Regions from separate parts of the Neorhizobium sp. 2083 genome, predicted to be linked through region 3. Evidence: riboswitches for the same ligand, from Rfam matches in the RefSeq annotation. Region 3 holds a riboswitch; each other region holds the start of a gene.

Region 1 (7,280 bases), on a different contig from region 3:
AAGGTCAAAATCGAGCATGCGCCCGTGAACGAGACACTTTATGGACATCCGATGCTTCGGCGCCAGACGACCGGCGGATCGACATCCATCCGTGCGTTTTGGACACCCTTGCGAACAGCCGGTGCGACTGCGCGAATGCTCCTGATGCAGGTCGCAGCCACGGAATGGAATGCCGACGTATCGTTGTGTCGCACGCAAGACGGCTTCGTTTTGCATCCGGATGGGAGGGCCAGACGGGCCTATGGTGAGCTGGTCGATAGAGCCGGTTCCCTTCCAATCCCTCCGGCGGAATCCATCAAGTTGAGGCAGCCCTCTGAATTCAGGCTTCTCGGGACACCTAGGAAACGTCTCGACACGCCTGGGAAAATCAATGGCGCGCTGAAATATGGCATTGATGCCTCGCCCGTCGGTGCCAAGATTGCCGCCATCGCGATATCGCCTGTCTTGGGCGGGAAGCCGAAGTCGGTAAACGAGCGGGCGGCGCTTTCGGTCAAGGGTGTTCAGCAGGTGGTCATCACGGACTCGTCCGTTGCGGTGGTTGCCGACCATACGGGCGCCGCCAAGAAGGGCCTTGAGGCGGCAACAATTGAGTGGGAGGACGGTCCAAATAGTGCCGTGTCGCAGGCCGATATCCTCCGGCAACTTGAAGAACAGTCGCAACAAGCTGGGGCTGTGGCGCGCAGTGAGGGCGACGTGACGGCGGCATTCTCCACCGCTGCAGTCCGGGTCGACGCCGTGTATCAACTGCCGTTCCTTGCCCATACGGCCATGGAGCCGATGAATTGCACCGTTCATCTGCGTGAGGATGCCTGCGAGTTGTGGGTCGGGACACAGAACATGTCATCCGCGAAGCAGGCGACCGCGGGAGTTACAGGTCTGCCGCCTGAGAAGATCATCATCAACAATCACATCGTCGGAGGCGGCTTCGGCCGACGGCTCGAAGTCGATGGCATTGTGCATGCGGTCACGATTGCTAAACAGGTCAAAGGCCCAGTAAAGATAATCTGGAGCAGAGAAGAAGACATCCAGCACGGCTACTACAGGCCCTACTATTACGACCGGATATCAGGGGCCATCGATACCGAAGGCAATCCGATCGCCTGGAGACACCGCGTTTCCGGGTCTTCGATTTTTGCGCGAATTGCACCTGCCGCCATGCGAAATGGTGTCGATCCCGACGGCGTCGAGGGTGCCGCCCATCCACCTTACAAGCTTCCCGCAATCCATGTGGAATTCAAGCAGGTGGAGCCGCAGGGTGTGCTCACAAGCTGGTGGCGAGGTGTCGGACCTTCCCACAACACCTTCGTGGTCGAGAGTTTCATCGACGAATTGGCTGCAGCGGCGAAGGCCGATCCCGTCGACTATCGCAGACGGCTACTCTCGGAAAATCCGCGCGCGCTGGCCGTGCTTGAGCTCGCGGCAAAAAAGGCGGGATGGGGTGAGGTTTTGATTGGGCGGCAGGGCCGCGGCGTCGCGGTTCAGTTCGCATTCGGAACCTATCTCGCCATGATCGCCGATGTGTCGGTTGCGACAGATGGAACGGTTCGCCTGAAACGCATCATCACAGCGGTCGACTGCGGCCTGACGGTTAATCCGGATACGATCGCCGCCCAGATGGAAGGTGGTGCGCTCTATGGGCTGACTGCGGCTCTCTATGGTGCCATCACGTTCAGCCAGGGCCGCGTCGAGCAAAGCAATTTCGATACCTATCTGCCGCTTCGCATCGATGAAGCCCCTCCCGTGGAAACTTACATCGTACAAAGTGCCGAAGCGCCCGGAGGGATAGGCGAGGCAGCGACGTCTGCCGTCTTCCCTGCCGTCACCAATGCCATTTTTGCAGCGACCGGCAAGCGCATCAGAACATTGCCAGTCAATCCAGAAGAGCTGAAAGCGTGACTATGCTACATGCACTACGTTCGATCTTGTCCATCGCAACGGTCTGCATCCCTGGCCTAGCCGCCGCGGACGCAGGCGACCCGCTTCGGGGCCAGCAGCTCTTCAGCCGTTGTTCCGGGTGTCATTCGGTTCAACCCGAAACGAAGTCCGCGCCCTCCCTTAACGGCGTCGTTGGGCGAAAAGCTGGGTCCGTCGAGGGCTATGCCTATTCCACCGCACTTTCAAACTCTGGCATCATCTGGACCGAAGATGCACTTGACAACTATCTCGCAGGCCCAGCCAAGGCGGTGCGCGGAACGCGAATGACCCTCAGCGTTCCAAGGGATCAGGATCGGGCGGACATCATCGCCTATCTCAAGTCGCTTGGTGGTCAGTGAAGCGTTTCGTCGAGTGCTTTTAATTTACCGACGCCCACCAGGATGAATGTTTGCGGATGACCTTGCCGCGCTCTTGGAGTTCGCCCTCATCTGCCATGCGGAGCCCGGGGGTAATAAACCCTACCTATTGCAGCATAGCTCGACGCGGGCGGAATGACTGCGTTTACGTCACCTCTCGAAAGCTCCTTTTTGCGCGGCTATCGCCAACGACGCGACAACCGCTGCAATAGCGTGGGCGATCAGCCCAAAGAATGCGACGCCAAGGCGTAGACCACCGGGTCGTCGTTCAGCCCCAAGCCGTAAGCGGCCTTCGCCGATGCGGCAAGACGCAACGGTGCTAGGATCGTCGAGGAGGTCGACGTGAAGGCGATACGCAAGAGCGCCTACGGTTTCGAGGTGAAAACCTCCGACGGCATTTATGCCGCCGCCAACCTGCTGAATACCGCCGGCGCCTGGGGCGCGCGGATATCGGCGCAGTTTGGTGAAACGGTACCGATCCGCGCCAGAGGTCCGCAGATGGGCGTGACGGAACCGCTACCGCATCGCATCCTGCCTGTTGTCGGCGTCTGGGCGCATGACCACGGCGGTGGTTATCTGCGCCAGGTCGAGCGCGGCAATATCGGTTTCGGCGGCGGAGCCGAGCGCACCGATGTCCCGCTTGAGACCGGCCATGCCAAAGCGGACCCAGCCCGCCTGCCGGGCCAGTTGCGCTCCCTACTGCCGATCCTGCCGATGCTCGCCCATGTGTCCGTCATCCGCACCTGGTCCGGTTGCGAAGGCTATGTCGAGGACGGTCTCCCGGTCATGGGCGCGTCGGCGACGTGATGGCCGAACTGATTGCGGTTGGGGCGACGGAAATACCCATTTACGATTTCCGGATCGGGCGCTTTAGATCGACCTATTCGCCTTGAAGGGGTACGAACTTACGACCCATCCAAACTTTGATTCAAAGTTTATGCAGATCAGAGATATATGCTTTTCCAACGTTAAGAGCCGAAGGAGAACTTAATCCTGACAGCAACTCGTCGTTTTCTATGGTTCTTGAATATACGTCCTGAATTGTAGATGCGGTTGACACCTCGGCGCTTTCAGGTAAGCCTCCTTCCGTCGAGGTCCCCGACGGTGTGAGCCGGTCGGGGCTAAGAGGGAATTCGGTACGCCGCAAGGCCATTCCGGAGCTGCCCCCGCAACTGTGAGCGGAGAGCCAAGTCCAACTAGCCACTGGGATTGCCCCCGGGAAGGCGGACAAGGCGACGAACCGTGAGCCAGGAGACCTGCCCCGACAGATTGAAGCTCGATGGCCGGGGCGCGCCGTCGGAGCGGCGTCGTGGCTCATTGTCCTGACAGGAATGAGTTGGTTCGTCCTCCGGATTGCCGCTGCCAAACGGCAAATGGAGGAAAAGGACCGGATGCAACTTGTCTCCCCTATCACTGCCGCCAATATGGCAGACCATTGGAATGCTCGCGCCTGGAAATTCGATGGGACCGCATCCCATCGTCGCGACGCCTCATCATGGCGTGCCGTATTCCGTGCCGCGTTGGGCGATGAATCACGCGATGTTGTCGACCTTGGATCGGGAACGGGTGCATGCGCGCTCCTAGCAGCCGGCCTTGGCCATCGAACGACTGCAGTTGATGGTTCTTTAGAGATGCTTTCCCATGCCAAGGCGGCCGCCATCGAAGCCGGTATTGACATCGATTTTATCAACAAGACAATGGACGAAGCGGCGTTGCCGTCCGAGAGCGCCGATATCGTCACTCTTCGCAACGTTCTCTGGACACTTGAAAACCCGCAGGCAGCGCTCGCACTGGCGCGCAGGATCCTGCGACCCGGCGGAAAGCTGCTGCTGTCTGATGGGCTTTGGTTTCGGCATCGCGTGAACGACAGCCGCGATCAGTTCGGCGCAGATCTCCCTTTCTATAATGGCCTGACCGAGGCCGATGCTCGCCACCTCCTGGCTGACGCCGGGTTCGGTCGAGTCGAAAGCTGGCGCCATCTGATGCCCGGCGATCCATACGGCGCAGTCTACGACGATCCAGACACGCCGATCACCTTTTTCATTCTCACCGCAATCGCCCCGGAGTGATCCTCATGTCTCGCAATATCTGGTTAGCCGCGTTGATCGCGGCTATGTTTGGCGCACCTGTCTCGTTGTTCGCGCAGGACGAAATGCGCGTCGTCGAGCCCTTCCAGCTTCAGAAGCTCGACACCCAGACAGGAGGTTTTCAGCTTCGGGCCAACGGAGTGACGGAGACCCTGGTCCAGACGAACCCGGAGGCCGCCACCCTGCCAGCACTTGCCGAGCGATGGGAAACCTCGGCCGACGAGCTTCAATGGATCTTTCATCTGCGTCGCGACGTCACCTTTCATGACGGCAGTCATATGACACCAGGCGCCGTGGCCGCTTCCTTTACGGCGCTTCTTCCTCGCGGCAGCCTGATCAAAAATGCAAAGGTAAAAAGCGTCACCGCTGGTGACAGCACTGTGACGTTCACGCTGGAGCAACCATTCGCCCCGCTACTCGCCTACTTGCTCGACCCGGCCGTTCCAGTCTTGGCCCCGTCATCCTTCGGTCCAGGTGGAGAGGTCACCAGCATCGTCGCGACCGGGCCGTACCGCATTGAAAGCGCCGAGCTACCGCAGGGGCTCAATCTTGTCCGGCACGATGGCTATTGGGGTAAAAGGGCAAAAATCGAGCGGGTTCGCGTGGACGGCGTACCGAATCCCGAAACCAGGGTGAATATCGCGCTTGCGGGCGAAGGCGACCTCGTATTGGAAATCCCGACCACGGCTGTATCGCGGGTCGATCGTTCTGGCGAAGCGCATATCGTTCGTGCGCCGGTCCCGCGTGTCGTGATGATGCTGATCAATGTCAAAAAACCTCAGTTTGCGGACGTCGAAATCAGACGAGCGCTCAGCCTCGCCGTCAACCGAGACGCCATCGCCCGCACGATCATGGGCAGCGCAGAACTTGCCGCCAATCAGTATTTTCCGCCCGCTATGAAGGGATGGCACTTCAGCGACTTCAAGCCCCAGACCTTCGATCTGGCGCAAGCGAACGCGAACCTTGACAAACTGGGCTGGGCTCGCGGCCTTGACGGCATTCGGGAAAAGAATGGCGTCAAGTTTGCGGGCATGATGCGAACCTTCCCGCAACGTGCCTACCTGCCCGTCATTGCAGAGGCGCTCCAGGCCCAGCTCAAGGCAGTAGGTTTCGACCTCACTATTCAGGTCGGGGAATCAAGCCTGATCCCAGAAGCGCAGAACAACGGGACGCTGGAACTCGGCCTTGGAATTCGCACCATGATCTATCAGGTCCCGGATCCGGTCGCACGGCTCACGAGCGATTTCGCGACCGATGCGCCGAGTACCGATGCCACCGGAGCGACGGGCTGGAAGAGCGAGGCCATGCGGGCAGCTGTAGCGGAATATAATCGCACGACCGATCCTGCAGCCCGCCTGCCTCTGCAGCGCAAGATGGCAGACATTCTGCAGGACGAATTGCCGGTCATTCCGATCACCTTTACCGATGAAAAATACGCGGTTTCGGAGCGGCTACAAGGGTTTGTGGCAGATCCGGTCATGCAGACCCGTCCGCTCAACCATCTGTCGATCAAGGAGTGATCGATGCGGCGCGCGGTCCGTCATGCCGTTCCGCGCGCTGTCTTGCGGCGTGTCTTCGAGGCGATTGCCGTCGCCTTGATTCTCGCCACGATCTGCTTTGTGCTGATCCACGCGATACCCGGCGACATGGCGCTCAGGATCGCGGTCAGCCGACTTGGCGCAGAAAACACATCACCAGAGGCGGTCGCACAGATCCGCGACGCCGAGATGCTGTCGCGCCCGCTTCTCGCGCAATACGGCGACTGGCTCGGTTCCGTCATCACAGGAAACATAGGCCGATCCTTTGTGTCTGGGCGACCGGTTGCCGAAGAGCTGTTGCTGGCGGGTAGCTATACTTTGCGGCTGGCCGTCATCGCCTGGCTGCTCTCCTACCTCCTCGCCTTGCCGCTTGGAATTGCGGCAGGGCTGAAGCCCAAGGGTATTATCGACCGCGTGACTGCGTTGGCGGCTGCAGCCTTTTCCTCGCTCCCAACGTTCCTGATCGGCATCGCATTGATTTCGGTGTTCGTGCTCGCCCTCGGCTGGCTACCGCCTGCCGGTTATCGTCGGCCTGAGCATCTGGTCCTGCCGGCCGTGACGTTGGCGCTCGGCCTGATGGCGCCGTCCGTGCGTATTATACGCAATGCCGTCGTCGAAGTGCTGGAGGCGGCATATATGACCTACGCCCATCTGCGTGGCTTCGATCGTATCAGAGCCTTCGTCCGCCATGGCCTTCGCAATGCGGGCGTTCCAATCGTCACCTTCGCAGCGCTGCAGTTTGCCTATCTCATGGATGGGTTCTTCGTCGTTGAAACGTTGTTCAACTATCCTGGCATCGGCGATGCGACCGTGAGGGCGTTGCTCGGTCGTGACGTGCCGGTGGTCATGGGCTGCGCGCTGTTGATCGGCACAAGCTATGCACTCGTCAGCCTCGTGGCCGATCTCGTTTGCATGTGGCCCGACCCTCGTCTTGTGGATCAAGGCCATGGGTCCCGCTAACCGCAAACCATATCTGGTCGTCGGCCTGGTGTTGGCTACGACCCTTGGCATTGTCGCTGCAGTCGGCGATCGAGATCCCTTGCACCAGGATTTGATGCTGGCGCTGACGCCGCCATCGCTTCGCTTCCCTCTTGGGACCGACCATCTCGGGCGCGACGTCTTCGCCCGTCTGATCCACGCACTGCCCCGTTCGATTGGGATTGCCATGACGTCGATGGTTGTGGCCGCATCGGTTGGCACAATAATCGGCCTTACGGCCGCAGCCTCGAACCGTTTGATTGACGCCGCCTTGATGCGACTTACTGACCTGGCGCTCGCCTTTCCAGGTCTTCTTCTGGCCATGGTGCTGGCTGGACTGTTGGGGGGCGGCGCGGTCCCGGTCCTTGTTGGCATTTCGCTGGCGC
Region 2 (7,280 bases), on a different contig from region 3:
ACCAGCGGCTGCGACCTGCGAAATGTTCTCGACCACCTGTGTGTCGACCGCAATGCCGATCCTCGCGAGTTCAGCCTTCACGACCGGAAGCATGGTCACGAGGTCGGGACGCTGAGGATAGGTAATCGCAAGGAGGCGAAGCGGTCTGCCGTCCTTTTCGAGTATCCCGCTCGCACCCTTCGTCCAACCTGCCGCATCGAGAAGCGCCGCTGCCTTGGCAAGGTCCGTTGGTCGGGCTTGCCTGCCCGCGAACGGGAAATAGGAGGCAAAGGCGCCGGTTGCCGGCTCGCCGCCGCTGATCGCGGCCGACAGTTCCTTGCGGTCGAAAGCGAAATCCAGGGCCTGGCGCACCTTCACGTCGCCGAGCAGCGGGCGCGTGGTGTTGAAAAACGCGAGATACTGATAACCGACGGGGAACGACTTGATGGTGAGTTCCGGATTCGCCTTCAGGCGAGTCACCGCTTCCGACGGGAGGCCGAAAGCGAGGTCCAGTTCGCCCGATTCCAGCGCCAGCGTCATCGTCTGTGCTTCGCCGAATTTGCGGAACTCGACCGGCGAGCGTTTTTCCGAGGCAGCGAAATAGGCGTTCGGTTCGAGCTTGATCGACGCATCCGTCTTGAAGCCGGCGATCTTGTAGGGGCCGGTGAACACGGCATTGCCGTTGCCAACCGGCTTGTAGGCAATCAGCGGCCATTCGGCGAACAGCGACTGGATGAGTGGAACCGGCTTCTCGGTCGTGACCTTGAGAGTCAGGTCGCCGGCCGCTTCGAAGCTTAGCTTGCCGCCTGTGGCGAGCGCCGCCTTGTTGTTGGCGAAGGTGTTGTCGAAACCCGCCGCGAGCGTCTTGGCGGTGACCGGCGTTCCATCGGAGAACCTCCGGTAGGCCTTCAGCGTGATCGTCCAAGTCAGATCGCCGGTACGTTCTGCCTTTTCCGCAAGTTCGGGAACAAGTTTGCCTTCCTTGTCGACGGTGAAGAGGTTTTCGCCGACACCATGGCTGGTCAGCGCCCAGCCGTTCGATGCCCTGGCCGGATCGGTGCCGCTGGTGATATATGTCGCGCCGATCCGCAACGGCTCGGCCGCAACAGCAGCGGATGCGACGACGAATACCGAGGCGGCCAGCAAGGCCGCCGTGGGGCCGGATAGGATTTTCGAAGGCAAGTCTCTCTCCTTAGTCTTGTTTTAACGCACGCGAAGTCGCTGCTTGCGGCCAGTCGGGTGATAGGCAAAGTCCTCGACGACATGGCCGCCGAGCAGATGTTCTGTGATGATCCGGTCGACCGCCTCTTCGGTGACGCCGCCGCAATAAGTGCCCTCGGGAAAGACCTGCAGGACCGGCGCCAGACCACAGGGACCGAGGCAGGTGGATTTGACCGTCATCGTGCCGTCGCCGACCACACGCAGATTGCGGCGTTCCTGCTGGTTGCGGATGTGGTTCCAGATGGCGTCGGCACCGGCGCTGTTGCAGGCTCCGCCTTCGCAAACGAGGACACGCCGTTTCTGTGGTGGGATCAACGAACCCTCGGCAGAGAATTTCCGCCCGGGTGTTTCTGCTAGCGCCTCTGTCGTTTTAAGCAGATCGCCAAGAAGCGGAGCCATCAGCGGGCTGGATGCAATGTCCCTTGTGATCGACAGGGCCGGCCACGGCCGCTCGGCCAAAGCCTTCCACCGCTTCAGGGATCTCGTCAGCCAGATATGAAAGCTCGGCTCCATGGGCAGGACGAGTGGTACGATCACGACGGCATCGACATCCTGGTCCAACAGGCTCGACAAGGCCTCGCGGAGGGATGGCGTGCCCTGTTCGGTAAATGCGAAACGGACTTTGGCACCAGGGTGAAACACCGCGATGCGATGGGCCAGGCGTTGCATTTCGAGATGCGGCGAAGCCGCAAACGCGGACTTGGCGATCAGCAGGATCGCACGCCTCGATATCGTGTCGGTGAGGTTGTCGTCCTTGCCCACTGCCTCAATCTCTATCACTTGCGAGGAGGCAGCAAAAATGACGGCGCGATCGGGCGCGAGCCCAAAAGCACCTTCATTCCTGTGGCACACCCCGACCACGGAAATCCCAAACGTCAGGCAGGTCTCCTGGCTTACGGGTCAAAGCCTTGATCGTCCGTCTTCCCGGCATTCTCTGCCAGTGACATGTTGGACGAACGGCTCGCCGTTCACAGTTGCGGGACAGCTCCGGGTTTACACCGGATTCCCTCTTAGCTTCCGTCGCAGAGACGGAAGAACCTTGACGGCGCAGACCGTATACTGCCGTAGCCGGGTGTCAACCAGCCATCGGATGGCACACGGTCACGCTGGCTGACGATCCCGACGCGCCTCTTCACCTCGGCTCCACCGGCAAGATCCTGAAGCGGCGCTTTTAGACCATAATTGTGGAGACGATGCAGGATTCGGGAAGCACTGGACCGCTGATCGACGATCGCAGCCGGCGGCAGGAGGCCCGGTTCGTCAGTTTCAGGCCGTCAGCCAAGGCGTGCGGTATCGTCATTTCAAAGCGAATTGGTCGGAATCGGAAGCGGAATTCCCGGATTCCGACCGTGGTTCCCGCGATGTCAGTGTGCTAAGCCGGAACCGCCGACCGCGACGACCGAGAAGGGCTTCCCTTGCACGGCGATCGTTCGGGTCTCTTTTAGGGTTTGCGCATCGACAATCCGGACAAGCGAATGCCTGGGATCAGTTATGGCAATATGCCCATCGGCCACCGCCAGGCGAGGACGTGGATCGCGCCAATGGCCATCCTTGCTATAGGGCTCGGTGATCTTTGCCTTGCGGACGATTCCGCCCTTGACCACGTCGAGCACATGGAGGTCGCCATCTTCCGTGAGGATGTAAGCGTTGCGGGGCATCGCGGGATCGACAAGGAAATCGATCCGGCGGGTTGGCAACTCGATCAGCCGGAACGGGTGCTCGTTATCGGGATCAATCAGAACGACCTTGTCCTCGCCGTAATTGCCCAGGAAGAACTGCATCGCCTTGCCGCCGAGAAGCGTGCCTGTATAGCCCTTCGGAAATTCGGGCGGATAGGGAAGGATATCGATTTTCGGTCCGTCGATTCCTCCGGGCCGGGCAACGAGCACACCCTCCTTGCATCCGAACGCGACAAGACGAGCTGAGGTCGCTTCGCCGTGAAGGTCCGTGCATTTGCTGATTTCGCCGACTTGCCTCATGTTCTCATCAATCACGCGAAGGCCGACGCGTGGCGGCAGTTCATTCGGCGTCGTTTCCACTTCAGCGTTCGGCGCCGAGACAAGTACATGGCGACCCATCGCAACGGCCACTCCGTGATGGGGTTTAGTCGTGTCGACGGTTCGGACCTCGGCTTCGCCTTTGAGAAGAGCCATCTCGTCGATAACGTCGGCCTTGCCGCCAAGGTCGTAAAATACGATCACGTGATCGTCGTGCGGAACCACATGTCCCGGCCGCTTGTCTTCGAAGCTGACGGGCAGAAGGGCTGGATCGGAAACGTCAAGGTCACGATGCTCGCCGTGATCGGAGAAGTCGATGCCGGTCTTTATGACATGGACGATATCGGCTTCGCTCTGGGCGACGAACACCGTCCGGCCCGACGCACTCGCCGTCAAAGCGGCATGACCCTTTACATTGTAGCGGCCGAGTTCCCTGCCGTCGGAAAAATCGATGGCTCGGACAACCGGATGAGTATGATCGGCGATGAAGAGACGCCAAGCCTCCTTCGTTTCCTTATCTTCATCCGCTATGGCGCCAGTGCCAACGAGAAAAAAAGTTGCAGCCACAACGGCTATGATGCGTGCACGGGGGTGAACTGGTCTCATTGGGTTCCTTCCGTTGTTGTTAGGTTTTCCACGAACGACGTACTGCCGCTGCATAGCGCCCGGCGGTCAATCGTGCGATCAATAATGTTATTACGTTACATTCATCAAGGATGTAATAACATTACATAGGCATGAGTTGTCAATCTCCTGGGGCGGCACGAACAAGGTTTGGTTGGAACTCGAAAAATCCCATGCGCATTGCAGAATGTCGGCAGGATAGAAGATCCGGTCGTCGTTGCACTGTTCGTGCGGATCGGCAAGACCAAGCTCCTCGACAACCGGATGATCGCGAAAGAGGCGCGAGTGTGGGACAGGAGAGGCGCGATGAGTGCCGCGGGCTCCGCCACACGCTTAAACCCCAGTCGTATCCGGGCGATGAAGGGTGGAACGCCGATCGTATGCCTGACCGCCATACAACGCCGATGGTGCGGTTCGTTGATGAACATTGCGATCTCCTGCTTGTCGGAGATTCCCTCGGCATGGTGCTTTACGGTCTGGACAGCACCGTGGGGGTGACGCTCGACGTGATGATTGCGCACGGCAGGGCGGTGATGCGAGGTGTCGGCAAATCCTGCGTGGTCGTCGATATGCCATTTGGAAGCTACCAGGAATCCAAGGAGCTGGCCTATCGCAATGCTGTGCGCATTCTCCAGGAAACCGGATGCGATGCGGTCGAACTTGAAGGTGGTGAGGAAATGGCCGAGACCATTTCCTTCCTCACTTCTCGGGGCGTCCTCGTTCTTGTTCACATTGGCCTGATGCCCCAGCAGGTTCATATTGCGGGCCCGATACCGGTCCGTCGGTCATTCCGACGAAGAGGTTGCGAAGATCAGGCGTGACGCCGAGGCCGTCAGAAACTCAGGAGCCTTCGCGGTTGTCATTGAGGGTAGGGTCGAGACCTTCGCCCGGGAGGTAACGGGACTATCCCGGTTCCGACAATCGGGATCGGTGCTTCAGCAGCCTGCGACGGCCAGATCCTGATATCTGACGACATGCTCGGTCTGTTCAACGACTTCGCACCACGCTTCGTCAAACGGTATGACGAACTCGGGAATAGGATTGGGGCCGCGGCTGGGGGCTATGCGGAAGAGGTGCGCTCACGAGCGTTTCCCCGCAACGAACGTACATTCAAGCGACGGTCGTGACCGGATGCTCATGAACAGCCTTGAGGTCCTGCAACTTGTTGCACGAGTTCCTCGTCCGGGAAGGCCTCAGAAAGGGACACGCTGGTATTCGACTGCCGTCGTTTCCGGAATGTGCCGCCAAAAGGGCCATCGCATCGATGGATCACGCAATCACTCAGTCCCTTTTGTTTGAGGTGCGCGTGCGGACGTCTTCCTAATCTAGGTCGGCCTCCAAAAAGCTCTCCGTTTGAGCATCATACCTGCCGACCGATCGCTTCCTGAAAGTCAGAAGCGGAAGGCAATCAGGCCGATGGCAGGAAGACGGAAATCAGCATGCGCAGGTTCGTCCGCCATACATTTAGGCAGGTGACAAAATCGCGGGCATTGAACAGGTTATCAAGCTCTTGGTGAACGTCCCACCGTCGATCAGCCATCACGCCGAATGTTAATCTACCGTCAGAACATCAAACACTTTCAGCATCAGCATCGCTGATCGCCTTGCCGAGCGCGGCTGCGTTTTTCCAAGCGCTTCCTCGTCCATTTCGCGAGCAGCCATCGCGAATGCGGCTCCTTCGGATGTTACGATCTCTCGGGCCCGTTCGATTGCCCCCAGGGCGAAATCACTACGGGTGCTTATTTTCACGGTTTTCATGTTTTCTCTGTCTTGCTTGGGCCCAAAGCTCATAACGAACTGTCCGACGATACAGCCTTGGCATCTTCAAGCTCACGGCATCAACGGCCGGCTTGGTCTTTCCTCCAATACATCGAGCGCATTTTAATGTTTTGCCACACCCTAAAATGAGGGGTGACAGAATGCAACCCAAGTTTGTACTTGATTGAGCCGAATGCCTCGCGACGGCGGACGTCATGCGTGTGATTTTGGGGTATTAATGAAGGTTCCCGACCATCGCGATCGCCTTCGCGAGAAATATCAAAACTGTGGCGAAGCCGCGCTGGACGATTTTGATATCCTTGAGCTTCTTCTTTTTCACGCCACTCCTGAGCGAAATACCAAGATGCTCGCCACAGGATTGCTTGAACGCTTCGGCACGCTCGCCGGCGTCTTTAGTGCGCCCGTCGCCTTGCTGCAGGAGGTCAACGGCGTCAGCAAGGCGATCGCGTTGGAATTGAAGTTCATAGGGATAGCTGGCCAGCGTATGCTCAAAAACGAGATGCGTAGCAAGAAAGTCTTCAGCTCTTCATCGACGGTCATCGATTATTGTCGCGCAGCGATGGCGTACGAACCCCGAGCAGTTGCGCGTGCTATTCCTGAACAAGCGCAATATGCTGATCGCCGACGAAGTACAGGGACATGGCACTGTCGATCACGCGCCGGTTTATCCGCGCGAAGTGATGCGGCGGGCGCTCGAACTTTCGGCAACCGGCGTCATCCTCGTCCACAATCACCCGAGCGGTGACCCTACGCCATCGAATTCTGATTTCGATATGACAAAGAGAATAATTGGCGCCTCCAAGCATTTAGGCATCGCCGTGTATGATCATATCATCGTCGGTAAGGACGCCATGTCAGCCCAAAGAGACTGAGCGTGATCTGATCCCTGACGGCGGAAAGGGAGCGAGAAGAGGGCCGCATCTGTATCTAAGGCCGAACGGGATCGCGGGCTACGGAGCGGCGGCGCACCAGCGGCAGGCGTCTTCCCGTTAGACTCCACGATCATCACGGTCATTCTCATGCCCTCCGAAAACCCAAGTGGTCATCCGTGCGGCCAGGCGAATTTCGAAATATCTGCGGAGGCGACATCTTCCACAACGAAGGATCTTCCTGAACACGTGTTTCGGGATCCACGCCGCGGTTGCGGGCTACGACCGCTCCGCTTCCACCTTGCTGGATGCTTCCAGCTAAGGAGGAAAATGCCCTCATAAAGCCCTCGCCTGAACCACGCACGTTGCCCGTCCATCAAAACAGGCGCATTAGCCTGAATGTGCAATTGAGAAATCTTTTTTAGTTAATACTAAATTATCAATGTGGTGTGAGATTTAACATTCGACCGACAAGACGGTCATTCAGGTCGCTTTCAATGGAGACCCGCATGAGACGCCCGAGCATCAAGCAATTCCTGGTTCTAAAGCTATCCATCCTCAGCATTTCCGTCGTCGTTCTGTCCTACGTCTCGCTGAGCACGATCTCCACGATCAGTTCCCACACGGAGCAGATCGGAAGCTTCTGGATGCAGCGGCTTGTGACGGCGCGCGAGATCAAGGACAGTTTCCTCAGCCTGGAATTGGCCTATTCTGGCGCGCTCGTCGAGACGACTGGCGACGAGCAGAGCGCCGGAAAGCAAAAAATCGACAAGGCTACCGCAGCTCTCGACAAGGTTGTTGCCGAATATGA
Region 3 (7,280 bases):
CGACGCTCGAGGCCTCCGACACATCCATGAAGGCCTCGTCGACGACCAGCAGCCCGCCCTTGCCACGCATGATTGCGGCGAGCGCCAGAAGTTCGTCGCGCCCGACGATACGGCCGGTCGGGTTGTTGGGATTGACGATGACGGCGAGGTCCGCTTCCGCCAACCGATTCAGATCAGCCGTTTCCAAAACCTCGAAGCCGGCCAGCCGCGCCGCCCGGGCATGCTCCGCATAAGTCGGGGAGAGAACCGCGGCCCGGCCTTTCCCGACAACCAGATCCGCGACCATCGGCAGCAGGATCTGGGTCCCCGGCCCCGCCGCCACATGCGCCGTCGAGGGCGCGCCGTAAGCGCCGGCGGCCAAAGCTTTCAGCTTTTCGGCCGATGCGACCTCAGGCAGTCGCGCGAAAACATTGCCGGGCAGCGGCGAATGCGGATAGGAATGCGGGCTGATACCGGTGGAGAGATCGACCCAGGGTTCCAGCGCTTGGCCAAACAGCGCCCGGGCACGGGAAAGGTTGCCGCCGTGCTGTATCGGATCGCCAATTCCACCGCCAGTTTCAGGGCCTGTCACGTTCATGTTCCTTCTCGCATTTTCTGCCCTGATCGTGGAACGCATTGTCGGTTACCCGGACTGGCTGTTCCGGCGCATCGGCCATCCGGTCACGTGGATCGGCGCGCTGATATCGCGGCTCGACCGGGACCTGAATCGCGAAAGCGACGATTTCTCCACGCGCAGGCGAAAGGGCATCCTTGCGCTTCTGGCGCTCCTCGGCATCACCATCCTGCTCGGCCTGGTGATCCAATACGACCTGATGCTGATCCCTGTCGGGCCGGTCCTGCTGGTTCTCCTCGCGGCCAGCCTGCCTGCTCAAAAGAGCCTCGAGACCCATGTCGAAGCCGTCGCGACGGCGCTGCAACAGGCAGGACTCGAAGCCGGCCGGAAGGCCGTGTCGAAGATTGTCGGACGCGACCCGGAAAAGCTCGACGAAGCCGCCGTCTGCCGCGCGGCGATCGAGAGCCTGGCGGAGAATTTTTCCGACGGCGTCGTGGCGCCGGCCTTCTGGATGGGAATATTCGGCCTTGCCGGCGGCGTCGGTTACAAGGCGGCCAATACCGCCGACAGCATGATCGGCCACAGATCGCCGCGCTACGAGGCGTTCGGCTGGGCGGCGGCGCGTTTCGACGACCTCATAAACCTGCCCGCCTCGCGCCTGAGCGCCCTTCTTTTCGTGGTCGCGGCGGGTTTTATCGATGGCGCTTCGCCGGGCAACGCGATCCGCGCCATCAGGCGGGATGCCCGCCATCACCGTTCGCCCAATGCCGGCTGGCCGGAAGCGGCGATGGCCGGCGCGCTCGGCATAGCGCTCGCCGGCCCGCGCAGTTACGGTGGCCGGATGATCGAGGCCCGTTTCATGGGCGAAGGCGGCCGCTCCGAGCTCAATGCCAACGACATAAGTCGCGCGCTGAAGCTCGCCCGCATCGCCGACGCGCTGCTGATCGGCCTTTTCGGCCTTCTGGCGCTGATCATCTGGCAAGTCTGAGCAGCCCGTCGAGATCGAGGTGCTTTTCCATATGCGCGGCCAGCCGGTCGAGCACCGCATCGACCCCGGCCTCATAGTCAAGGCCGGATGCCGCCCCGCCCAGCCGCGTCAGCCAGGCAGATCGCTGCCTATCGTCCGAAAACAGCCCATGGAGATAGGTCCCCCATACCCGGCCATCCGCCGATATCGCACCTTCCGGACTTCTGCCGATTGTCGCAAAAGACCGGGCGCAATCGGCACCGGTGGTTCGCCCGATATGCATTTCATAACCGGAGAGGGAAATTCCGTCGAAACTCTTTCCCGCGACGGCCTCCAGCCGTTTGTCGCCTCCGAGAACCGTCTCGACATCCAGCAGGTCCAGCCCCTCGATCGACCCCGCCGGCCCTTCCGTTCCTTCCGGATCGGAAATCGTTTTGCCGAGCATCTGATAGCCGCCGCAGAGACCAAGCACCCGCCCGCCGCGGCGGACATGCGCTGCGATATCCACGTCGAAGCCCGCGGCCTTCAGCGCCTGCAGGTCGGATATCGTCGCTTTCGAGCCGGTGAGCAGCACGAGGTCGCAATCGCCGGGAATGACCTGCCCCGATCGGACACGGATGAGATCGACATCCGGCTCCGCCTCCAGCGGATCGAGATCGTCGAAATTGGAGATATGCGGCAGGATCGGCACCGCGATCCTGATCTTCGCACCCGCCTTGCGCAGCGAAGGCGCAGCGAGGCTGAGCGCATCTTCCGCCGGCAGCCGGGACGCGTCGGCAAAATGCGGCAACAGCCCGATCGACTGCCAGCCGGTAAGGTCCCCGATCATGCGCATGCCCTCGGCAAACAGTTCTGGATCGCCCCGGAACCGGTTGACGATGAAACCCCGGATCATCGCGGCGTCCTCGGGATCGAGCACCAGCTTCGTGCCGGCAAGGCTGGCGATCACCCCGCCGCGATCGATATCGCCGATCAGCACCACCGGCACCTGGGCTGCCCGCGCAAATCCCATATTGGCGATGTCGTTCCGGCGCAGGTTGATTTCCGAGGCGCTCCCGGCGCCCTCGACGAGAACGAGATCAGCCTGATTGCGGAGGATTTCAAAACTTTCCAGAACCCGTGGCATCAGCGCCGGTTTGAGGCTCTGGTATTCGGCAGCCCTGGCATTGCCTTCGACCCTGCCCTGCACCACGACCTGCGCGCCGACCTCGCTCTGCGGCTTCAGGAGCACCGGGTTCATATGGACGCTGAGCGGCACGCCCGCCGCCCGCGCCTGCAGCGCCTGTGCCCGGCCGATCTCGCCGCCATCGGCGGTGACCGCCGCATTGTTCGACATGTTCTGCGGCTTGAACGGCATGATCTTCAGGCCGCGAGCCACAAAGGCGCGGGCAAGCCCGGCGACGACCAGCGACTTGCCCACATCCGAACCCGTTCCCTGGAACATCAGCGCCCGAGCTGGAGTGACCGGAACCATGACCTAGAACTCGATGCCGGCCTGGGCCTTCACGCCCGCCTTGAAGTGGTGCTTGACCAGCGTCATCTCGGTGACCATGTCGGCCGCCTCGATGAGCGGCGGTTTGGCATTGCGGCCGGTAACGACCACATGCAGGTCCGGCCGCCGTGCCTGCAATGCGGCGACGATCTTTTCGAGATCGAGGTAATCGTAGCGAAGGGCGATATTCAGTTCGTCGAGGATGACGAGCCCGATCGTCTCGTCCGACATCAGTTCGAGCGCCTTTTCCCAGGCCTTTTCCGCCGCCGCGACGTCGCGCTTCAGGTCCTGGGTCTCCCAGGTGAAACCTTCGCCCATCGTGTGCCAGACGACACGATCGCCGAAGACGGCAAGCGCCGGCTGCTCCCCGGTCGACCATGCACCCTTGATGAACTGTACGACGCCGACCCGCCGGTTATTGCCGAGCATGCGCAGTGCAAGGCCGAAGGCGGCGGTGGATTTGCCCTTGCCGGATCCGGTATGGACGATGAGAAGACCCTTTTCCCGGGTCTTCTCCGCCACTTCAGCATCCTGCACCGCCTTGCGGTTCGCCATCTTGCCGCGATGACGCTCGGCCGCGGCCTCGTCGATCTCCTTCACCGGGAAGCAAGCTTCGCCGGGGTCCCGGCAGAAACTTCCTCGCCGGCCCGGAATCGTTCGCGGACCACGCCGGCAAGCGCGCCGAGCACGGCCCAGAACACCAGATTGGTGGCATAGACCGCGTTGACGAAGCGGGCATAGAGATCCATCGGCACCGCCGTTTCATGGCTGGGCGGCAGCGGCGCGCCGACGAGATGCGGAGCGATAAGAAGTACGATCGCCAGGGCCGCGAACACGGCGGAGCGCGTATAGACGAGCAGGCCGAGGCCGATCGCGGTGCAGAGAGCCGTCGAGACCCACCAGACCTGGCGCGGCCCGAGTTCGGCTGCCGGCATGCCGGGCAGTTCCGGCGGCAGGCCGAGGCCGGGCGCAAGGATGACGGTGAGGAAGCCGGCAATGCCGAACATCAGGCCGCCGCGCCAGCCCCTGAAACCGCCGAATGCTTCCGAAACCGCGACCAGGACGAGGGCGAAGCCGATGCCGGACAGCATGTCTGCGGCGAGCGTATAGATGAAGCGCTCGAAACCGTCGGCCGGAGCCCAGGCCTCTTCTTCATGATGGTGATCGGCAGCAGGTGCCGCTGTACCGGCTGCCGCGGGTGCAGCGTCATGGCTGTGGCCCGCCTCGGGTGCGGCATTTTCGAATACTTCCGCCTTGAGGATCAGCGGCACGGTGGAGAAGCTCTGCATCACGGTGAGCAGCAATCCGGACAACAGTCCGGCGATCACCGCCGTGAAGACGATGTTACGAAACAGCGACATTTGGGAGATCTCCTCAGTGGCAGGGGAAGGCGAGCGAGTGGCGCGTGTCATGGGCGGCATTGTGGACGACTTCCAGATGCGAGAAGCCGACAAAGCCGACGATGAACAGGCCGAGCAGGGCCGTCATGCTGAGGGGAATGATCTTCGAAGCGGAGAGGCTGACTGCAGTTGCAGCAGAATTCGTAACCATGGTCTCGTCCTTTCGCCCTCCACCCGAGGGCCGTTCAAGTTCTTTGCCGCCTTTGGCAGGTCTCCTGGCTCGCGGATCGGACGCCTTGTCCCGCCTTCCCGGTTTCCCAGTGGCTTGACGGCCGAACGGCCGTTTTGGGTCAAGACTTTCCGCTTACAGTTGCGGGGGCAGCCGCGGGTTGGACGTCGAAATTCCGTCGCACCGCATTCCCTCTAAACCCTTTCGGGCACCATAGGCCCGGCCACTATAGACGAATTCGGCGTCACGGCAATCGCCTTTGCGACGCATTGACATGGGCGTGCGACCGGGCGTACTTGGAAGGAGATGGTCCCTTTCCGGCAACGGGGAGGGCTAAGAGAGAATGCGGTGCGACCCTTTCAGGGTCAATGCCGCGGCTGCCCCCGCAACTGTAGGCGGCGAGCCATTGCCTAAAACGGCCGTTCGGCCGTCAAGCCACTGGGAAACCGGGAAGGCAGGCAAATGGCGTCGACCCGCGAGCCAGGAGACCTGCCGTCCGACAATTCTGCTTCACCGGGCGGGGTGCTCCGGAGGAAGTTTCTCGATCACCGCAGGGGGTTTTGGCCTCCTGCTCCGCGCCCCGATTTTCGACCCCGGCGGGAACGCGGCTGACCGATGAGTGACCTCCGACCAGATGATCCGGCAAGCGGCGACCCGGCCGATGTTACGATCTTCGTCTGCACCAACTGCCGCGACGAGTCTGATAGCGAAATCCGGCCCGGCATCGCGCTGATCGCGGCGCTGCGTGATGCGGCCGCCGGCAAGCCGATCGCGGTGAAGCCCGTCACCTGCCTTGCCAATTGCGAAAAGAGCCCGAGCGCGGCTTTCAACCACCGCAGCGGCTGGTCCTATGTCTTCGGCCATCTGTCGCTCGACAATGTCGATGACATCGTTACCGGGGCGATGATGCTGGCCGAGGACGAGCGCGGTTTCCTTCCCCTTCGCGGCCGCCCGGCCTGCCTGCGCGGCAAGGGCATGACGGCCCGCATTCCACCCTTTCATCATCACGAGGACATGCCATCATGAGCGTTTCGTTCGACCGCGTTCCCTGCACCGTCGTCACCGGGTTTCTGGGAGCCGGCAAGACCACGCTGATCCGCAACCTGATCGAGAACCTCAAGGGCAAGCGGCTGGCGATCATCGTCAACGAGTTCGGCGATGTCGGCATCGATGGCGACGTACTGAAGGGCTGCGGCATCGAAAGCTGCCCCGAGGACAACATCATCGAACTCGCCAACGGCTGCATCTGCTGCACCGTGGCGGATGATTTCGTGCCGGCGATCGACCAGATCCTGGCCATCGAACCGCGTGTCGACCACATCCTCATCGAGACCTCCGGCCTCGCGCTGCCAAAACCGCTCGTCCAGGCCTTCCAGTGGCCGGATGTGAAGGCGCGCGTGACGGTGGATGGCGTCATTGCCGTGGTCGATGGGCTGGCGCTTGCCGAAGGCCGCGTTGCCGACGACCACGAGGCGCTCGAAGCCCAGCGGCAGGCGGACGGCTCGATCGATCACGACGATCCGGTCGAGGAAGTGTTCGAGGACCAGGTCGCCTGCGCCGACATGATCGTGCTCACCAAGAGCGACCTTCTCGACGTCGCCGGCCTTGCCACCGCCAAAGACCGCGTCTCCGCCCATCTGCCGCGCGCCGTCAAGATCGTCTCGGCCGCCAACGGCGCCATCGACCCGGCCGTGCTGATCGGGCTCGGCCTTGCCGTCGAGGACGATATCGAAAACCGCAAGACCCATCACGACGACGAACTGGATCACGATCACGACGATTTCGATAGTTTTGTCGTCGATCTGGCCGCGGTAGCCGATGCCGAGAGCCTCGCAGCCCGCATCTCCGCCACGGCGGAAGCAGAGAATGTGTTGCGCATAAAAGGCTTCGTGGAAGTCGCGAACAAGCCGATGCGCCTGCAGGTCCAGGCGGTAGGATCGCGGGTGAACCACTATTTCGACCGCGCCTGGGCGCCGGGCGAAACGCGGGCGAGCCGCCTCGTCGTCATCGGCGAAAAAGGCATCGACCGCGCCGCGATCGAAAGGATGCTGGCCGCCTGATCGGCCGTAGGAAAGCAGTCTGAGAAAAGGATGCATATACTCGCCACCACATCGTCGTCGCTCGACGACCTGATCGAACCGGTCGACCTCAACCAGTCGCCGGCCGATGTGGTGGTGCTGTCCTTTTCCGGCAGCGATTTGAACGGTGTTTCGGCCGCTTGGGACAGCGCGCATCCGGCAAGCGATGAGGCCGGCCTCGCCGCAACGCTGCGCCTGACCAACCTCTCCGATCTCCGCCACCCGATGTCCGTGGACCTGTGGATCGAGAAGACGGCCGCCCGGGCCAAGGTCATCCTCGTGCGCATCCTTGGCGGCTACGATCGATGGTCCTATGGCGTCGAGGAGCTTTCGCGGCTCGCACGTGCCAGAAAGATCGCACTTGCCTTGCTGCCCGGCGAATGCAGCATCCGCGACGAGCGGCTGGCCGAAGCATCGACGGTTTCGCCAGATCAGCTTTCCGCGATCCTCGCCTGCTTTCGCGAGGGCGGCCCGGACAATATGCGGCTTCTCGCCAGACGGCTTGCCGCCCTCGCGGCGGGAAAGGCAACCGCCGGCAAGGTCGATATCCTTCCCGCGGCAATGCCGATGCCGAAAGCCGGTTTCTACAGGCCGGCAGAAGGCATCGTCGCAGCCGCCGAT
Region 4 (7,280 bases), on a different contig from region 3:
AATCTCGACAAGGTCACGGTCGTCAAGTCGACGATCGAGCAGATCCTGACCAGCGACCTCTCCGATCCGGACAGCTATGCGAACCGTTTCGGCCAGACCAATCCGGAATATCTTCAGCTCGCCAAGGCCTTCAACTTCAATACGGACGGTACCGTTGCGGCCGGCCAGGCCCAGGACGGGCTGCAGACCAGCTCAACCCGCAGCAACTACATGAGCCGCTGGGACGACAAGCAGGAAGACGATCTCGCCAAGACCATCAAGTTCTACAAGGTCAACCTTCCGGCCATAGATACGCTTGACAAATTCCTCAGCAAAGACGCCGAAAATTCCTACAACTTCGCCCTGGAGGCGGTGGGCATCGATCCGGCCACCGTTTCGAAACTGACGATCAAGAATGTCCTGAAAAGCGACCTTTCCGATCCGAACAGCTATATCTATCAGCTGAAGGACGAACGCTTCGTCTCGCTTGCCAAGTTTTTCAACTTCGACAGCAAGGGCGGCGTCACCCGCCAGGTGCTGCTTCAGTCCAACGCCACGATCACCAACGTCGCCAAGGACTACATTCTGCGCAAGACCCGCTTCCTGGAAGGCGATGAACTCAAGGCCGCCAAGACGAAAGCCCAGACCGAGGCGAAATATTACACCGATGCGATGCAGCGGATCGGAAGCCGCGACGAACTGCTCGCCGACCGCAAGACGCTCGATATCCTGCTGATCTCCAAGGGGATCGACCCTTCCACGGTCACCAACGACTTCCTCAAAAAGGCCTTCAACTCGGATCCCGCCGATCCCAAGAGCTTCGTCAATACCCAGACGGACAAGCGGTTCGCGCAGATCGTCGGCACCTTCAATTTCGACTCCAAGGGCGAGATCGACCGGAGCTCGGCGGGCCAGGCCCAGAACGGCGGCGAAGTTGTCGCGACCCAGGACCTTTACGTCCGCCAGCTTCTCGAAACCCAGCAGGGCGAGGAAAACCCGGGCGTTCGCCTGGCCCTCTATTTCGAGCGCATGGCCGACAATATCACCGACCCCTACGTGATCCTCGGCGACGAGGCGCTGATGGAATTTTTCCGCGTCACCTACAGCCTGCCCCAGGAAATCGGCAATATGGAAGTCGACCAGCAGGCCAAGCTGGTCGAGAAGAAGCTGGATCTCAAGGATCTGGCCGATCCGGAAAAGGTGAAGAAACTGGTTCAGCGCTTCACCATCATGTACGATCTGGAAAACAGCGTGAATACGGCTTCGTCGGTCAGCATCCTGAGCAGCGACGGCAGCTCGGTCGGCATCAGCTCGGATACGCTCTGGGCATTGTCCCAGATCAGGATGAGCTGAGGGCGGGCGACCCCGTCAGGTGTCGTCGCTCTTGCCTGCCGCCTCGAAGCGGGGATCGGCATTCGATTCCAGCCAGTCGAGATCCGCGTGCATCGCGTCGCGGCTCGCCTTTTCCATCCGCCGGTAGCGGGACAGCAGTTCCTGGCCGAACTCGGTCAGGCCCGCACCGCCGCCGCTCTTTCCGCCATGGCGGGTAAAGATCGACGGCTCCTTGAACATCCGGTTGATCTCGTCGCCGAGCAGCCATGCCCGCCGGTAGGACATGCCGATCGAGGCCCCCGCCGCCCGGATCGAGCCGTGTTCGGCGATCAGTTCCAGAAGCTGCGCCTTGCCCGGGCCGAGCCGCACGCCGTTGTCGAGGTCGATCCTGATCGTGGTTTTCGACGACCGGCTCATGGGATCGAGACCACCTTGCCGGGGTTCATGATGCCGGCCGGATCGAAAGCCTGCTTGATACGCCGCATCAGCTCCATCTCGATCGGCGAGCGGATATGCGCGAGCTCGTCGCGCTTCAGCTGGCCGATGCCGTGTTCGGCCGAGATCGAGCCGCCCGCGGCAAGCACGATGCCATGGACGATGGCGTTGATCTCCCGCCAGCGGCCGATGAAGGCCGCCTTGTCGCCCGCCATGTCGGCACTGATGGGCTGCGAGATGTTGTAGTGGATGTTGCCGTCGCCAAGATGGCCGAAGGCGCAGACCCGGGCTCCGGGCATGGCCGCCAGCACCGCCTGCTCGGCTTCTGCCATAAAGGCCGGGATTTTCGAGACCGGCACCGAAACGTCGTGCTTGATCGAGCCGCCCTCCGGCTTCTGGGCATCCGACATGCTTTCGCGCATGTGCCACAGCGCCTTCTGCTGGGCGACCGAAGACGCGATCACCGCGTCGCGTATCAGCCCGGCCTCAAAACCCTGTTCGAGCAGCGACTGCACCATGGATTCTGCCGTCTCGGCGGAATCGGAGGTCGAGATGTCGATCAGCGCGTACCACGGATGCGGCTGGGAGAGCGGATCGCGCACCCCTTCGATATGCCGGGTCACGAATTCGATGCCGATGCGCGGCATCAGCTCGAAACCGGTCAGCGCCGTGCCGCAGAGGTTCGAGGCCCGCTCGAAGAGTTTCAGCGCATCCGCGGGGGAAGCGAGACCGGCGAGCGCCACTTGGTGCCCGACAGGCTGCGGAAACAGTTTCAGCACCGCGCCGGTGATGATCCCGAGCGTGCCTTCCGCGCCGATGAACAGGTCGCGCAGGTCGTAGCCGGTATTGTCCTTCTTGAGCCGCCGCAGTCCGTCCCAGATCTCGCCGGTCGGCAGCACCACTTCGAGCCCGAGGCAAAGCTGGCGGGTGTTGCCGTAGGCGAGCACGGCGGTGCCCCCGGCATTGGTGGAAAGGTTGCCGCCGATCCGGCAGGAGCCTTCCGAGCCGAGCGACAGCGGAAACAGCCGGTCGACCGCTTCCGCCGCCTTCTGCACGTCGGCGAGGATGGCGCCGGCATCGCAGACCAGCACATTGGCGACCGGATCGACGTCGCGGATGCGGTTCATGCGTTCGAGCGAGACGATCAGGTCGTTGCCGCCACTGCGCGGCGTCTGCCCGCCGACAAGGCCGGTATTGCCGGTCTGCGGCACGATCGGCGTCCCGGTTTCGCTCGCAAGCTTCAGGATCGCGGCAACTTCCTCGACCGAGCCCGGCTTCAGCAGCATCGGCGAGGAGCCCTTGTAGAGCCCGCGGCCCTCGACCAGATGCGGCGCAAGGTCGCTCGCCTCGCGCAGGACGTGGTTCTCGCCGACGATCGCCGCGAAGCGGTCGAGAAGCTCTGGTTTCGGTCCCGGAATATCCATCAGCGTCTCTTCCTCTCTTGCTCCGGCCTATTCGCGCGGGGCGGCGGCGCGTGCCAGCCGGTCGTTGATCGCTTCGCCGAGCCCATGGTCGGGAATGGGCGTGACGGCGACGCGGGCAGCGCCGGTCGCGTCGGCCTGCTTCAGATAGTCGAACAGGTTTGCCGCGGCCTGCGCAAGATCGCCGGAGGGGCTCAGGTCGAAAACAGCTTTGGCAAGTTCGACGCCGGCGACTGGAGCCGAACCGAACCGGATCAGCGCTTCGCCCTCGTCGACGTGGTCGGCGTTGAGCCTGACCGCCGCTCCCGGCGCGTAGTGGGACGCGAGCATGCCGGGGGCCTCGATGATCGCCGCTGGTCCTTCAGACCGGATCACCTGGAGGCCAGTCGCCTTTTCGATCTCTTCCGCGGCAACTCCGCCGGGTCTCAGGAGCCGGATCACGCCGTCTTCGACGCGAACGATGGTCGACTCCACCCCGACCGGAGCCGCCCCACCGTCGATGATAAGAACGAGCTTGTCGCCCAGATCGTCGGCGACATGGGCAGCGCTGGTTGGGCTTACCTTGCCGGACGTATTGGCGCTCGGCGCCGCGAGCGGCCTGCCGAAGGCGCGGATGAGCTCGGAGGCGAAGCCCTTGGGAAGCCGGATGCCGACCGTGTCGAGCCCCGCCGTCGCCAGCGCATGGATGCCGCTTTCGGGCTTCAGGGGAAGGATCAGGGTGAGGGGACCCGGCCAGAAAGCTTCCGCAAGTTTTCGCGAAATGGGATCGAACTCCGCATAACGCTCGGCCATGTCGAGGTCCGACATGTGGCAGATCAGCGGGTTGAAGCGCGGCCGGCCCTTCGTTTCATAGATCCGGGTGATGGCGGCGGGATTGGTGGCATCGGCCGCAAGCCCGTAGACCGTTTCGGTGGGGATTGCCACCGGCAGGCCGTCGCCAAGCACGGCGCAGGCTTTGGCGAGCGCGCCGTCATGCTCCCGGGTGATGTCGATGATCTGAGCCGTCATGTCCGCCCGTCAATAACGCGGACCAGTCCGGCTTCAAAGCTTTTTGATGATCTCGCGAAGCATTTCATTGGAAGTGCCGAGCATCAGCACGTTCTTGATCGCTTCCGTCGGATCGTTGGTCTGGAACAGCAGGCCGTTCTTGCGGATCGAGCGGTTGATCTGCAGCGGCTGGCCGGCCTCGCGTTCGACCGCGACGGCAAAATACATGCGCGAATAGGCCGTGCTGATCCGCTCGAAGAACGTTTCCTTGTCGCCGATCTCGGAGAAGAAGTTGGCGATGTAGAAGGACCAGCTGACCGGCACGCCGCGTGCAAGCAGAGTTCTTGCCGCGGTGACGTGGCAGTAGCCGAGATGCGGCCGTTCATCGAGCGTGTGATGAAAGACGATCTTCGGGAACTTGATCGAGCGGTGGAAGGAGTTGATCCGGTTGTGGCTGGCTTCTCCGGCTGCCTCGAGCCTCTTGCCGGTGCGCTCGGCGACTTCGTCATGGGTGAGATAGCGGCGCTCGGCCGGCAGCCAGATCGGATTGTAGCGGGCAATGCGCCCCGTCCGCAGGAATTCCGAATGGGCAGCCGTTTTCACGACCACCGGCGCCGGAGGCTTTGGTGGAGGGGCGTCGTAGTAGCGGATCTTTCCCTTTGCCTGCACGGTGGCGTCGCTCCCATTCGAGCCGGGATTTTATGGCCTATCTGTTAATGACAGGTTTCGCTTTCGCGGAGCTGGAGTGTTGCATTTTGACCCGTTTTGCCGCTGTCGCCAACGCGGTTGCCGATGTCGCAATGTCGCCTATGCGACACGCATGCTCGATGATTATATCCGCTTCGATCTCAGGGTGCCGCCGAACTAGGGAGGCGGAGAATTGGGAAGCCGGCAGGGGCCTTGAAAACCTCGATCCGGCGCTGCCCCCGCAACGGTGGTGGAGCAACAAAGCCTGGCATGAGCCACTGGGAAAGAGCCGAAAAGGCCGCCCGGGAAGGCGCTGGGCCCGTCCCCTCAAGGGACAGCTCCTGAGCCCGGAAACCAGCCTCGGGACAAAAGACGACGACCGGACGCGGCGGGCGTTCGGGACAGGGTTTGGGGTGGGCCTTGAGGCCGGCCGGCATTTCCATGTCCTTCCGCTGTCCATTTTTGACGAGGAAGGTTATATGGAAATTCGCAATCAGGCCCTGCGGCAGCTCAAGAACCGTCGCGAAGGTTTCAGCCTCGAGCAGGCCTTCTATACCGATCCCAGTTACTACAAGCTCGATCTGGAAATGATCTGGTATCGCGACTGGCTGTTCGTCGGCCATGATTGCGAGTTGCCCAAGGCTGGAGCCTATTTCACCCTGCAGATCGGCGATTATCCGGTCGTCGTCGTGCGTGGCCGTGACAACCAGATCCGCGCCCTGCACAACACATGCCGTCATCGTGGCAGCCGCGTCTGCACCAAGGAGCATGGCTCGGCGGTCCGGCTTGTCTGTCCCTACCATCAATGGACCTACGAGCTGGACGGCTCGCTTCTGGTCGGCCGCCAGATGGGCCAGGACTTCGACAAGACCCAGTTCGCCATGAAGAAGGTCCATTGCGAGAGCGTCGCCGGCTATATCTTCATCTGCCTTGCCAATGAAGCGCCGGATTTCGCGCCGGTCCGGGCCTCGATCGAACCTTATCTGGCACCGCATCGCCTGTGGGAAGCCAAGGTCGCCCACCAGTCGACGATCATCGAGAAGGGCAACTGGAAGCTTGTCTGGGAAAACAACCGCGAGTGCTACCACTGCGCCGCGAACCATCCGGAACTCTGCCGCACCTATCCGGAATCGCCGACCGCGACCGGCGTCCAGGGCGCCAAGGACGATCCGGTCATCGCCGCCCATTGGCAGCGCTGCGAGGAGGCCGGGTTGCCGAGCGAATTCCGCATGGACGAGACCGGCCAGTTCCGCGTTGCGCGCATGCCGCTGATCGAGGATGCCGAGAGCTACACGATGACCGGCCGCAACGCCGTCCAGCGCAGGCTTTCCGACGACGTGACGATCAACTCGATCGGCACCATGCTGCTCTTCCACTATCCGAGCAGCTGGAACCACATTCTCGGCGACCACGCGATCTCGTTCCGGGTCACCCCGCTTGGGCCCGAGGAGACGGCGGTCACCACCAAATGGCTGGTTCACAAGGATGCGGTCGAGGGCGTCGACTACAATCTCGAAGAGCTGACGCATGTCTGGAACATGACCAACGACCAGGACCGCCAGATCGTCGAGGAAAATGCCTTCGGCATCCGCTCGCCGGCTTATGAACCTGGTCCCTATTCGCCGCTGCACGAAGGCGGCGTCATGCAGTTCGTCGAATGGTATTCGAACTTCATGGTCAACCGGCTGCAGGGCGACCAGGCGAAGCTTTCGATCGTCGCCTGATCTATTGCTGCTTATCGCCAATTCGTGATCGGCCGTTCGTTGCGAAGCGGCCGGTCATAGGAACGAAGTCCTGTGGCCTGCGTTAGGTTTTCAATCGAAAACCATGAGAGGAAACCCAGGATGAGTGCTTTTCGTTTGCGCCTGACCGCGGCGGCGGTCGCCGTCGCGACCACATTTGCCGGCCTTGTGCCCGCGCAGGCCATCCAGATGCCCGCTCCCCCGGCCGGCATTTCCGACACCGGCAATATCACCAATGTCCAGCTGCTGCGGCGCGACTACGGCCGGCGTGACCGCTACGGCTGGTATGGCGGCCACCGCGGTTACCGCGAACGCCGCCCCGGTTATCGCTACCACAACGGTTTCTGGTTCCCGTTGGCAGCCTTCGGTGCCGGCGCGCTTATCGGCGGTGCCATCCAGGCGGACCGGGGTTACGGCAGCCGCCACGTCGCCTGGTGCGAAAGCCGCTACCGGACCTATCGAGCCTTCGACAACACTTACGTAGCGAGCGCCGGTATCCGCCGATCCTGCGTTTCGCCCTACAGGTAATCAGGCATTGGTCGTCTCAAGACGAAAACCCGGCCGCTGCAGACGCGCGGCCGGGTTTCCTTCGTCGGAACGACGTTAATCACGCATTCAGGATGAATTTCCTAAAGTCGCGCCGAAATTGAACTCGCGGGATATCCAGCATAATCTACCGGCGAAGTTGAAATAGCCA

The links. A riboswitch is a leader RNA that binds a small molecule or an ion and turns the genes downstream of it on or off. The one in region 3 is predicted to bind cobalamin.
Region 1: another riboswitch for cobalamin. It lies ahead of J2X76_RS31275 (class I SAM-dependent methyltransferase); the one in region 3 lies ahead of J2X76_RS28630 (DUF1636 domain-containing protein).
Region 2: another riboswitch for cobalamin. It lies ahead of J2X76_RS25220 ((2Fe-2S) ferredoxin domain-containing protein); the one in region 3 lies ahead of J2X76_RS28630 (DUF1636 domain-containing protein).
Region 4: another riboswitch for cobalamin. It lies ahead of J2X76_RS03690 (aromatic ring-hydroxylating dioxygenase subunit alpha); the one in region 3 lies ahead of J2X76_RS28630 (DUF1636 domain-containing protein).

The regions. Positions count from the first base shown of each region.
Region 1 covers NZ_JAVDTC010000017.1:2,401-9,680, forward strand. Annotated here, with positions in the region: gene J2X76_RS31265 (molybdopterin cofactor-binding domain-containing protein) at 1-1,896, shown strand, start outside; gene J2X76_RS31715 (c-type cytochrome) at 1,899-2,273, shown strand; gene J2X76_RS31270 (FAD-binding oxidoreductase) at 2,634-3,098, shown strand; cobalamin riboswitch at 3,367-3,570, shown strand; gene J2X76_RS31275 (class I SAM-dependent methyltransferase) at 3,683-4,360, shown strand; gene J2X76_RS31280 (ABC transporter substrate-binding protein) at 4,366-5,898, shown strand; gene J2X76_RS31285 (ABC transporter permease) at 5,902-6,876, shown strand; gene J2X76_RS31290 (ABC transporter permease) at 6,863-7,280, shown strand, end outside.
Region 2 covers NZ_JAVDTC010000007.1:269,313-276,592, reverse strand. Annotated here, with positions in the region: gene J2X76_RS25225 (ABC transporter substrate-binding protein) at 1-1,161, opposite strand, end outside; gene J2X76_RS25220 ((2Fe-2S) ferredoxin domain-containing protein) at 1,183-1,962, opposite strand; cobalamin riboswitch at 2,061-2,257, opposite strand; gene aztD (zinc metallochaperone AztD) at 2,565-3,803, opposite strand; partial or broken gene J2X76_RS25205 (3-methyl-2-oxobutanoate hydroxymethyltransferase) at 3,935-4,948, shown strand; gene J2X76_RS25200 (hypothetical protein) at 5,373-5,579, opposite strand; partial or broken gene radC (DNA repair protein RadC) at 5,833-6,483, shown strand; gene J2X76_RS25190 (methyl-accepting chemotaxis protein) at 6,979-7,280, shown strand, end outside.
Region 3 covers NZ_JAVDTC010000010.1:161,871-169,150, reverse strand. Annotated here, with positions in the region: gene cobD (threonine-phosphate decarboxylase CobD) at 1-577, opposite strand, end outside; gene cbiB (adenosylcobinamide-phosphate synthase CbiB) at 576-1,541, shown strand; gene J2X76_RS28650 (cobyric acid synthase) at 1,525-2,994, opposite strand; gene cobO (cob(I)yrinic acid a,c-diamide adenosyltransferase) at 2,998-3,612, opposite strand; gene J2X76_RS28640 (CbtA family protein) at 3,609-4,373, opposite strand; gene J2X76_RS28635 (CbtB-domain containing protein) at 4,387-4,563, opposite strand; cobalamin riboswitch at 4,600-4,812, opposite strand; cobalamin riboswitch at 4,872-5,093, shown strand; gene J2X76_RS28630 (DUF1636 domain-containing protein) at 5,197-5,607, shown strand; gene cobW (cobalamin biosynthesis protein CobW) at 5,604-6,641, shown strand; gene cobN (cobaltochelatase subunit CobN) at 6,672-7,280, shown strand, end outside.
Region 4 covers NZ_JAVDTC010000001.1:691,254-698,533, reverse strand. Annotated here, with positions in the region: gene J2X76_RS03715 (DUF1217 domain-containing protein) at 1-1,332, shown strand, start outside; gene J2X76_RS03710 (LysR family transcriptional regulator) at 1,348-1,728, opposite strand; gene J2X76_RS03705 (FAD-binding oxidoreductase) at 1,725-3,170, opposite strand; gene J2X76_RS03700 (L-threonylcarbamoyladenylate synthase) at 3,198-4,175, opposite strand; gene J2X76_RS03695 (DUF6656 family protein) at 4,209-4,823, opposite strand; cobalamin riboswitch at 4,989-5,219, shown strand; gene J2X76_RS03690 (aromatic ring-hydroxylating dioxygenase subunit alpha) at 5,321-6,565, shown strand; gene J2X76_RS03685 (BA14K family protein) at 6,686-7,111, shown strand.